One region of the Micromonospora sp. NPDC004704 genome, then DNA from elsewhere that is predicted to be linked to it. Evidence: predicted binding sites of a transcription regulator. Region 1 holds the regulator's gene; the other holds the start of a gene.
The links. Region 1 encodes HrcA, which represses chaperone genes, less so after heat shock. Its sites were predicted from a motif close to GGTTNGCACNCTCNNNNNGAGNGTGCNAACC; they were not measured.

Region 1 (3,369 bases):
GGTGCTGACCCTGCGGGGCCGGCTGCTCGCCGACGCCGTGGTACGCGACCTGCTGCCCTGACCCCCGGTCGGGCGGGCGCTGGCTCGGGCCGGTCCGGACCGCCCCGAGCCAGCGGATCATCCCTGAGTGATGGTTACTTCACCAGGCGGTACGTCATCGGGTACCGGTAAACCGAGCCTCCGTTCGCCTTCAGACCGCCGAGGATCGAGAACACGATGATCACGATCCAGGTGATGAAGGGCAGGAAGAAGAGGATTCCGAACGAGCAGACACTCAAGATGACCGCGATCAGCGTGGCGACCGCCCAGGTGATCTGGAAGTTCAGCGCCTCGACCGCGTGCACCCGTACGGTCGGCGACTCGTTGCCCTTGGCGAGCAGCGCGATCAACGGGGCGATGAACCCGACGATGATGCCGCCGAAGTGCGCGATCAGGGCCCAGGTCTTCTCGTCGCTGTTCGCGTACCCGGTCGGGGCCGCGCCGCCCGGATAGCCGGCGCCCGGGGGATAACCACCGGGGTTGTAGCCACCGGGCGGCGGGTAGCCACCGTCGGCGGGCGGCGGGTAGGCACCCGGCGGGGGGTAGCCACCCGGAGGGGGATAGCCGCCGGGCGGGGGGTAGCCGCCGGCCGGCGGGGGTGCGCTCGGCGCGCCGTACTGCGGGGCGGCCGGGGGCGGCCCGTAACCGGGCGGGGGCGCCTCGTCCGGACTCGAGTACGAGCCCGGCGACGTGAACGGAGTGGTCGGCGGTTCCGGCGGCGGGTAACCGCCGGGGCCGCCCTCTCCGGGAGGGCGGGGTGGTTCAGTCATGGGGTCACGGTAGGGGTATCGATCAAACGACGCCAACTACCACGAGTGACTTCACTGGACAATTGCCGACTGAAGCTGTTATGCCGACAGGGGGTCGGTTACCGTCCACCAGATCACTCAAGATCTCCGGCCGGGCTCGCGATTGATCATCGCAACCGGTCGGGCCCACGTCGTAGACTGGCACTCGTTACAGTCGAGTGCCAGACTGGTGGGCCGGGTGCTCGCACCGACCCGGTCGCAGGGAGGTGAGGATGGGTCTCGACGACCGCAAGCTCGACGTGCTGCGCGCGATCGTGGAGGACTACGTTTCCACCCAGGAGCCGGTCGGCAGCAAGGCCCTGGTCGAGCGGCACCAACTGGGCGTTTCACCGGCCACCGTCCGTAACGACATGGCCGTGCTCGAAGAAGAGGGCTACATCCGGCAGCCGCACACCAGTGCCGGCCGGGTGCCCACCGACCGCGGTTACCGACTGTTCGTCGACCGCCTCTCCCGGGTCAAGCCGCTCACCCCGGCCGAGCGCCGGGCCATCGAACGTTTCCTGGTCGGCGCCGTCGACCTCGACGACGTGGTGCACCGTACGGTCCGGCTGCTCGCCCAGCTCACCCGGCAGGTCGCCGTGGTGCAGTACCCGAGCCTGGCCCGTTCGTCCGTGCGCCACCTGGAACTGGTGCCGATCTCCACCACCCGGCTCATGTTCGTCATGATCGCCGACACCGGTCGGGTCGAACAGCGCCTGGTCGAGATGCCCGCGCCGCTGCTCGCCGACGACGTGACCGACCTGCGCCGACTGATCAACGAGAAGCTCGTCGGCAGCCGGCTCTCCGACACCCCGCCGCTGGTCCAGGCACTGGTCGACGAGGTCACACCCGACCTGCGTCCGGCCATGGCGACGCTGGCGACCGTCCTGCTGGAAACCCTCGTCGAGCGACACGAGGAACGGATCGCCCTCGCCGGCACGGCCAACCTGACCCGAGGCGGGCTGCTCGACTTCCAGGGCTCGCTGCGACCGATTCTGGAGGCGCTGGAGGAAGAGGTCATCCTGCTCAAGCTCTTCGGCGAGGTCGAACCCAGTACGCTCCGAATTCGGATCGGCGACGAAAATGAGATCGACAACCTGCGCGCCACCTCGGTGGTGAGCACCGGGTACGGCACCGGCAGCAACATCCTCGGCGGGCTCGGGGTGCTCGGGCCGACCCGGATGGACTACCCCGGCACCATCGCGACCGTACGCGCCGTCGCCCGATACGTGGGCGACCTACTGGCACAGAACTGACGGGCAACGGTGCAGCGGGCGGCACCGGTACGGAACTGATCAACAAGCTGACCTGACGACACCGGCGGACGGCACGACTGACATGGGGACACGGAACACAGTGGCCAAGGACTACTACGGGATTCTCGGCGTCAGCCGGGAGGCCTCCGACGACGAGATCAAGCGCGCCTACCGCAAGCTGGCGCGGCAGTTCCATCCGGACGTCAATCCGGATCCGGAGGCGCACGAGAAGTTCAAGGACATCAACGCCGCCTACGAGGTCCTCTCCGACGACCAGAAACGGCAGATCGTCGACCTCGGCGGGGACCCGTTGGCCCCCGGCGGTGGCGGCGGTGGCGCCGGACCCGGCGGAGCCGGCCCGTTCGTCGGCTTCCAGGACATCATGGACGCGTTCTTCGGTGCCGCGGGCGGCAGCCGTGGGCCCCGTCCACGTACCCGTCCGGGTGCCGACGCCATCCTGCGTCTCGAACTCGACCTGAACGAGACGGCGTTCGGCGTCGAGGCGCCGATCACCGTCGACACCGCCGTACTCTGCACCACCTGCGCCGGTGCGGGCACCGCCACCGGCACCCACCTCGCCACCTGCGAGGCGTGCGGTGGGCGGGGCGAGGTCCAGTCGGTCCAGCGGACGTTCCTCGGCCAGGTCGTCTCGTCCCGGCCGTGCACCGTCTGCCAGGGCTACGGCACCGTCATCCCGCACCCCTGCCCGACCTGCGCCGGTGACGGGCGGGTCCGTACCCGCCGGTCGCTGACCGTCAAGATCCCAGCCGGGGTCGAGGACGGCATGCGGATCCGGCTCGCCCAGCAGGGTGAGGTCGGCCCCGGCGGCGGAACCGCCGGTGACCTCTACGTCGAGATCCACGAACGCACCCACGACGTCTACTCCCGCAAGGGCGACGACCTGCACTGCCGGGTCACCGTGCCGATGACGGCGGCGGCGCTGGGCACCCGGCTCACCATCAAGACGCTGGACAGCGACGAACCGGTCGACGTGAAGCCGGGCACCCAACCGGGCAGCACGCTGCGGCTGCGCGCCCGTGGCGTACCGCACCTGCGCGGCACCGGACGGGGTGACCTCTTCGTCCACCTGGACGTGCGTACGCCGACCAAGCTCGACGCCGACCAGGAACGCATGCTCCGCGACTTCGCCAAGACCAGAGGCGAGGAGGTCGCCGAGCTGAGCAAACAGGGCGGCTTCTTCTCCCGCATGCGAGACGCCTTCAACGGCCACTGAGCCCCCCGTCGGGCCCTTGGTTCGCGCACTTGTAGAGAAAGAGTGGCTATTC
Region 2 (3,369 bases), on a different contig from region 1:
GATCGAGCGGGTCTTCTTCCTCTACCGCAAGCAACTCTGACCGGCACCGGATCCGAGACCCGCCCTAAAAGGGCGAATAGGAGATATCCGTTTATAGCGCCGTTTCTCAGCACTGCTGCCTCTTCGGCTCCTACCGTTTGAGCCAAGGAGGCAGCCATGGCGAAGGACGACGAACCGACTGACGATCTCCCTCCGGCCACCTGGGCCAGGATGGCATCGGAGATCCCCGCCGAAACGCCGGCACATCGCCTCGATTACGGCGACGCGGAGCAGCGGGCGGAAATGGAGCGGTTGGACGAGCTTTCATCCGACGAACCGCTGGAGATGGTCGACGCGCCGATCCAGATCAGAAAGCCGTTCTCCCGAGCGGACAAGCAGCGCAATCAGCGGCGACTGCCAACATGACGTAAGGGGCGGACCGCAGTCGCGGCCCGCCCCTTACCGATGTTGCGTCGGACTCAGAAGTCCATGTCTCCGCCGCCGGGGGCAGCAGCCGGGGCCGGGTTCTTCTCCGGCTTGTCGGCCACCACTGCCTCGGTGGTCAGGAACAGTGCCGCGATCGAGGCCGCGTTCTGCAGCGCCGAACGGGTCACCTTGGCCGGGTCGATGATGCCGGCCTTGAGCAGGTCGACGTACTCACCGTTCGCGGCGTTCAGGCCGTGGCCGGCTTCGAGGTTGCGAACCTTCTCCACCACGACGCCACCTTCGAGGCCGGCGTTGACGGCGATCTGGCGCAGCGGGGCGTCGAGCGCGATCTTGACGATCGTCGCACCGGTCGCCTCGTCACCCGAGAGGTCCAGCTTGTCGAAGGCGGTCTTGCCGGCCTGCACCAGGGCGACGCCACCACCGGGGACGATGCCCTCTTCGACGGCCGCCTTCGCGTTGCGAACGGCGTCCTCGATGCGGTGCTTGCGCTCCTTGAGCTCGACCTCGGTGGCCGCGCCGACCTTGATCACCGCAACACCGCCGGCCAGCTTGGCCAGGCGCTCCTGCAGCTTCTCGCGGTCGTAGTCGGAGTCGCTCTTCTCGATCTCGGCGCGGATCTGGTTGACCCGACCCTGGATCTGGTCGGCGTCACCGGAACCGTCGACGATCGTGGTCTCGTCCTTGGTCACCACGACCTTGCGGGCGCGGCCCAGCATGTCGAGGCCGATGCCGTCGAGCTTCAGGCCCAACTCCTCGCTGATGACCGCGCCACCCGCGAGGATCGCGATGTCGGTCAGCATCGCCTTGCGGCGGTCGCCGAAGCCCGGAGCCTTGACGGCGACGGACTTGAAGGTGCCCCGCACCTTGTTGACGATGAGGGTGGCCAGGGCCTCGCCCTCGACGTCCTCGGAGATGATCAGCAGCGGCTTGCCCGACTGCATGACCTTCTCCAGGATCGGGAGCAGGTCCTTCACCGAAGCGATCTTGCTGTTCACGATCAGGATGTAGGGGTCGTCGAGGACGGCCTCCATACGCTCCGGGTCGGTCCAGAAGTACGGCGAGATGTAGCCCTTATCGAAGCGCATACCCTCGGTGAGCTCGAGCTCGAGCCCGAAGGTGTTGCTCTCCTCGACGGTGATGACGCCTTCCTTGCCGACCTTGTCCATCGCCTCGGCGATGATCTCACCGACGGTGGTGTCACCGGCGGAGATCGACGCGGTCGAGGCGATCTGCTCCTTGGTCTCGACGTCCTTGGCGAGCTTGGCCAGCTCCTCCGCCACCGCAGCCACCGCAGCCTCGATGCCCCGCTTCAGGGCCATCGGGTTCGCGCCGGCCGCGACGTTGCGCAGGCCCTCGCGGACCAGCGCCTGGGCCAGGACGGTCGCCGTCGTCGTGCCGTCACCGGCAACGTCGTCGGTCTTCTTGGCGACCTCCTTGACCAGCTCAGCGCCGATCTTCTCGTAGGGGTCCTCGAGCTCGATCTCCTTGGCGATGCTCACACCATCGTTGGTGATGGTGGGGGCGCCCCACTTCTTCTCGAGCACGACGTTGCGGCCCTTGGGGCCGAGCGTCACCTTGACGGCGTCGGCGAGCTGGTTCATGCCCCGCTCGAGGCCACGGCGGGCCTCTTCGTCGAACGCGATGATCTTGGCCATACGGCGTTGTCCTCCTGGACACTCACGGCCACCCGAGCCGGTTGGTCCCGGATCGGCCGCCTGACTTCGCACCTTCGGACGTCACTACTGCGCTGGCGCGCGGTCTGGTCCGGCGCGATCGCACCGGACCGACTCCCGCGCACTAGGCGGCAGTGACGTCCGTCGGTCGGGCCGGACAGCCCGCGACGACCGGCCTTGTGCCCCGCCTCCGTCACCGGTGACGCGACCGTGGCCCTAACCGCCCCGACCTCTGGCACTCACACCGCGCGAGTGCCAATCACTTGTTTAGCACTCTCCCATGGCGAGTGCAAGCGAGTGGGCCGGAGCGGGGCCGGTCGGCCGTACCTCCGCGCGCGATCGGTCACCCCGCCGACCAGCCACATCGTCCCGGAGCCGGGCAAGCCCACGGCGGTCCGTACGGGTTGACGCGCCAGGGGCGTCACGCGGACGACGTACGGGTGCAGGCGGGCAACAAACGGGTGAACATCGAGCGGACGCGCCGGTCATGTCCGCCAAACGTGATGAACGGGCCCGGAACGGCACAGGCTCGGACACCACACGAGCCATCCCGCCATGGAGGGTCGTCAGCGGGAGCAGCACAGCCGGACCGGGACCCGGGATCGACGGACACGCGGCGGCGGGCCATCGGTCGGGGGCAGGGATGCGACAGCGGCGCCGTACTCCACGGGAGACCGGCGCCCTGTCGATATCGGATCCGGCTGCGATTATCGGTTCATTCGACCGGGACACCCGACCGATCGGTTCAGGCGAACCGGTCAGGCGAGGAGGCGCACCTTCTCTGCCTGAGGCCCCTTCTGGCCCTGGGCGATTTCGAACTCCACCCGCTGTCCGTCGTCGAGCGCCTTGTAGCCATCCATCTCGATCGCGGAGAAATGGACGAATACGTCCTGCCCGCCGTCGACCGCAATGAAGCCGTAGCCCTTTTCGCTGTTGAACCACTTGACGGTGCCCTGTGCCACGGTGCACTTCCTCACTTCGATCGTGCTGGGTCAAACACCCCCGGTGCCGGCGTACGCCGACCGGAGCCGCCGACTCGGGACCCATATCGATCCTCGAATTCAGCAACCGAAATCGCACGCTACACGAGGTCCGACCGCAGTGCACTACCCCAAAAGGGACATCAGGCGAGGCACGTACCCCCACTGGCGGCGATTGTGCTGGCATCGTCAGACGTCTTTACGTCGTACAATTGATCATGTATCTCGCGGGGTGCGACACACGACCGTGATCGGCAATCCGGTTGCCCGCCGGGGTCGGTCGAGGGTAG

Region 2: the regulator HrcA is predicted to act here: its motif matches at 2,330-2,360, upstream of groL (chaperonin GroEL).

The regions. Positions count from the first base shown of each region.
Region 1 covers NZ_JBSGCD010000003.1:62,685-66,053, forward strand. Annotated here, with positions in the region: gene hemW (radical SAM family heme chaperone HemW) at 1-61, shown strand, start outside; gene ACWEFB_RS04555 (DUF4870 domain-containing protein) at 135-809, opposite strand; gene hrcA (heat-inducible transcriptional repressor HrcA) at 1,061-2,083, shown strand; gene dnaJ (molecular chaperone DnaJ) at 2,184-3,317, shown strand.
Region 2 covers NZ_JBSGCD010000038.1:34,264-37,632, reverse strand. Annotated here, with positions in the region: gene ACWEFB_RS32550 (GNAT family N-acetyltransferase) at 1-40, shown strand, start outside; gene ACWEFB_RS32545 (hypothetical protein) at 211-405, shown strand; gene groL (chaperonin GroEL) at 459-2,081, opposite strand; gene ACWEFB_RS32535 (cold-shock protein) at 2,858-3,061, opposite strand.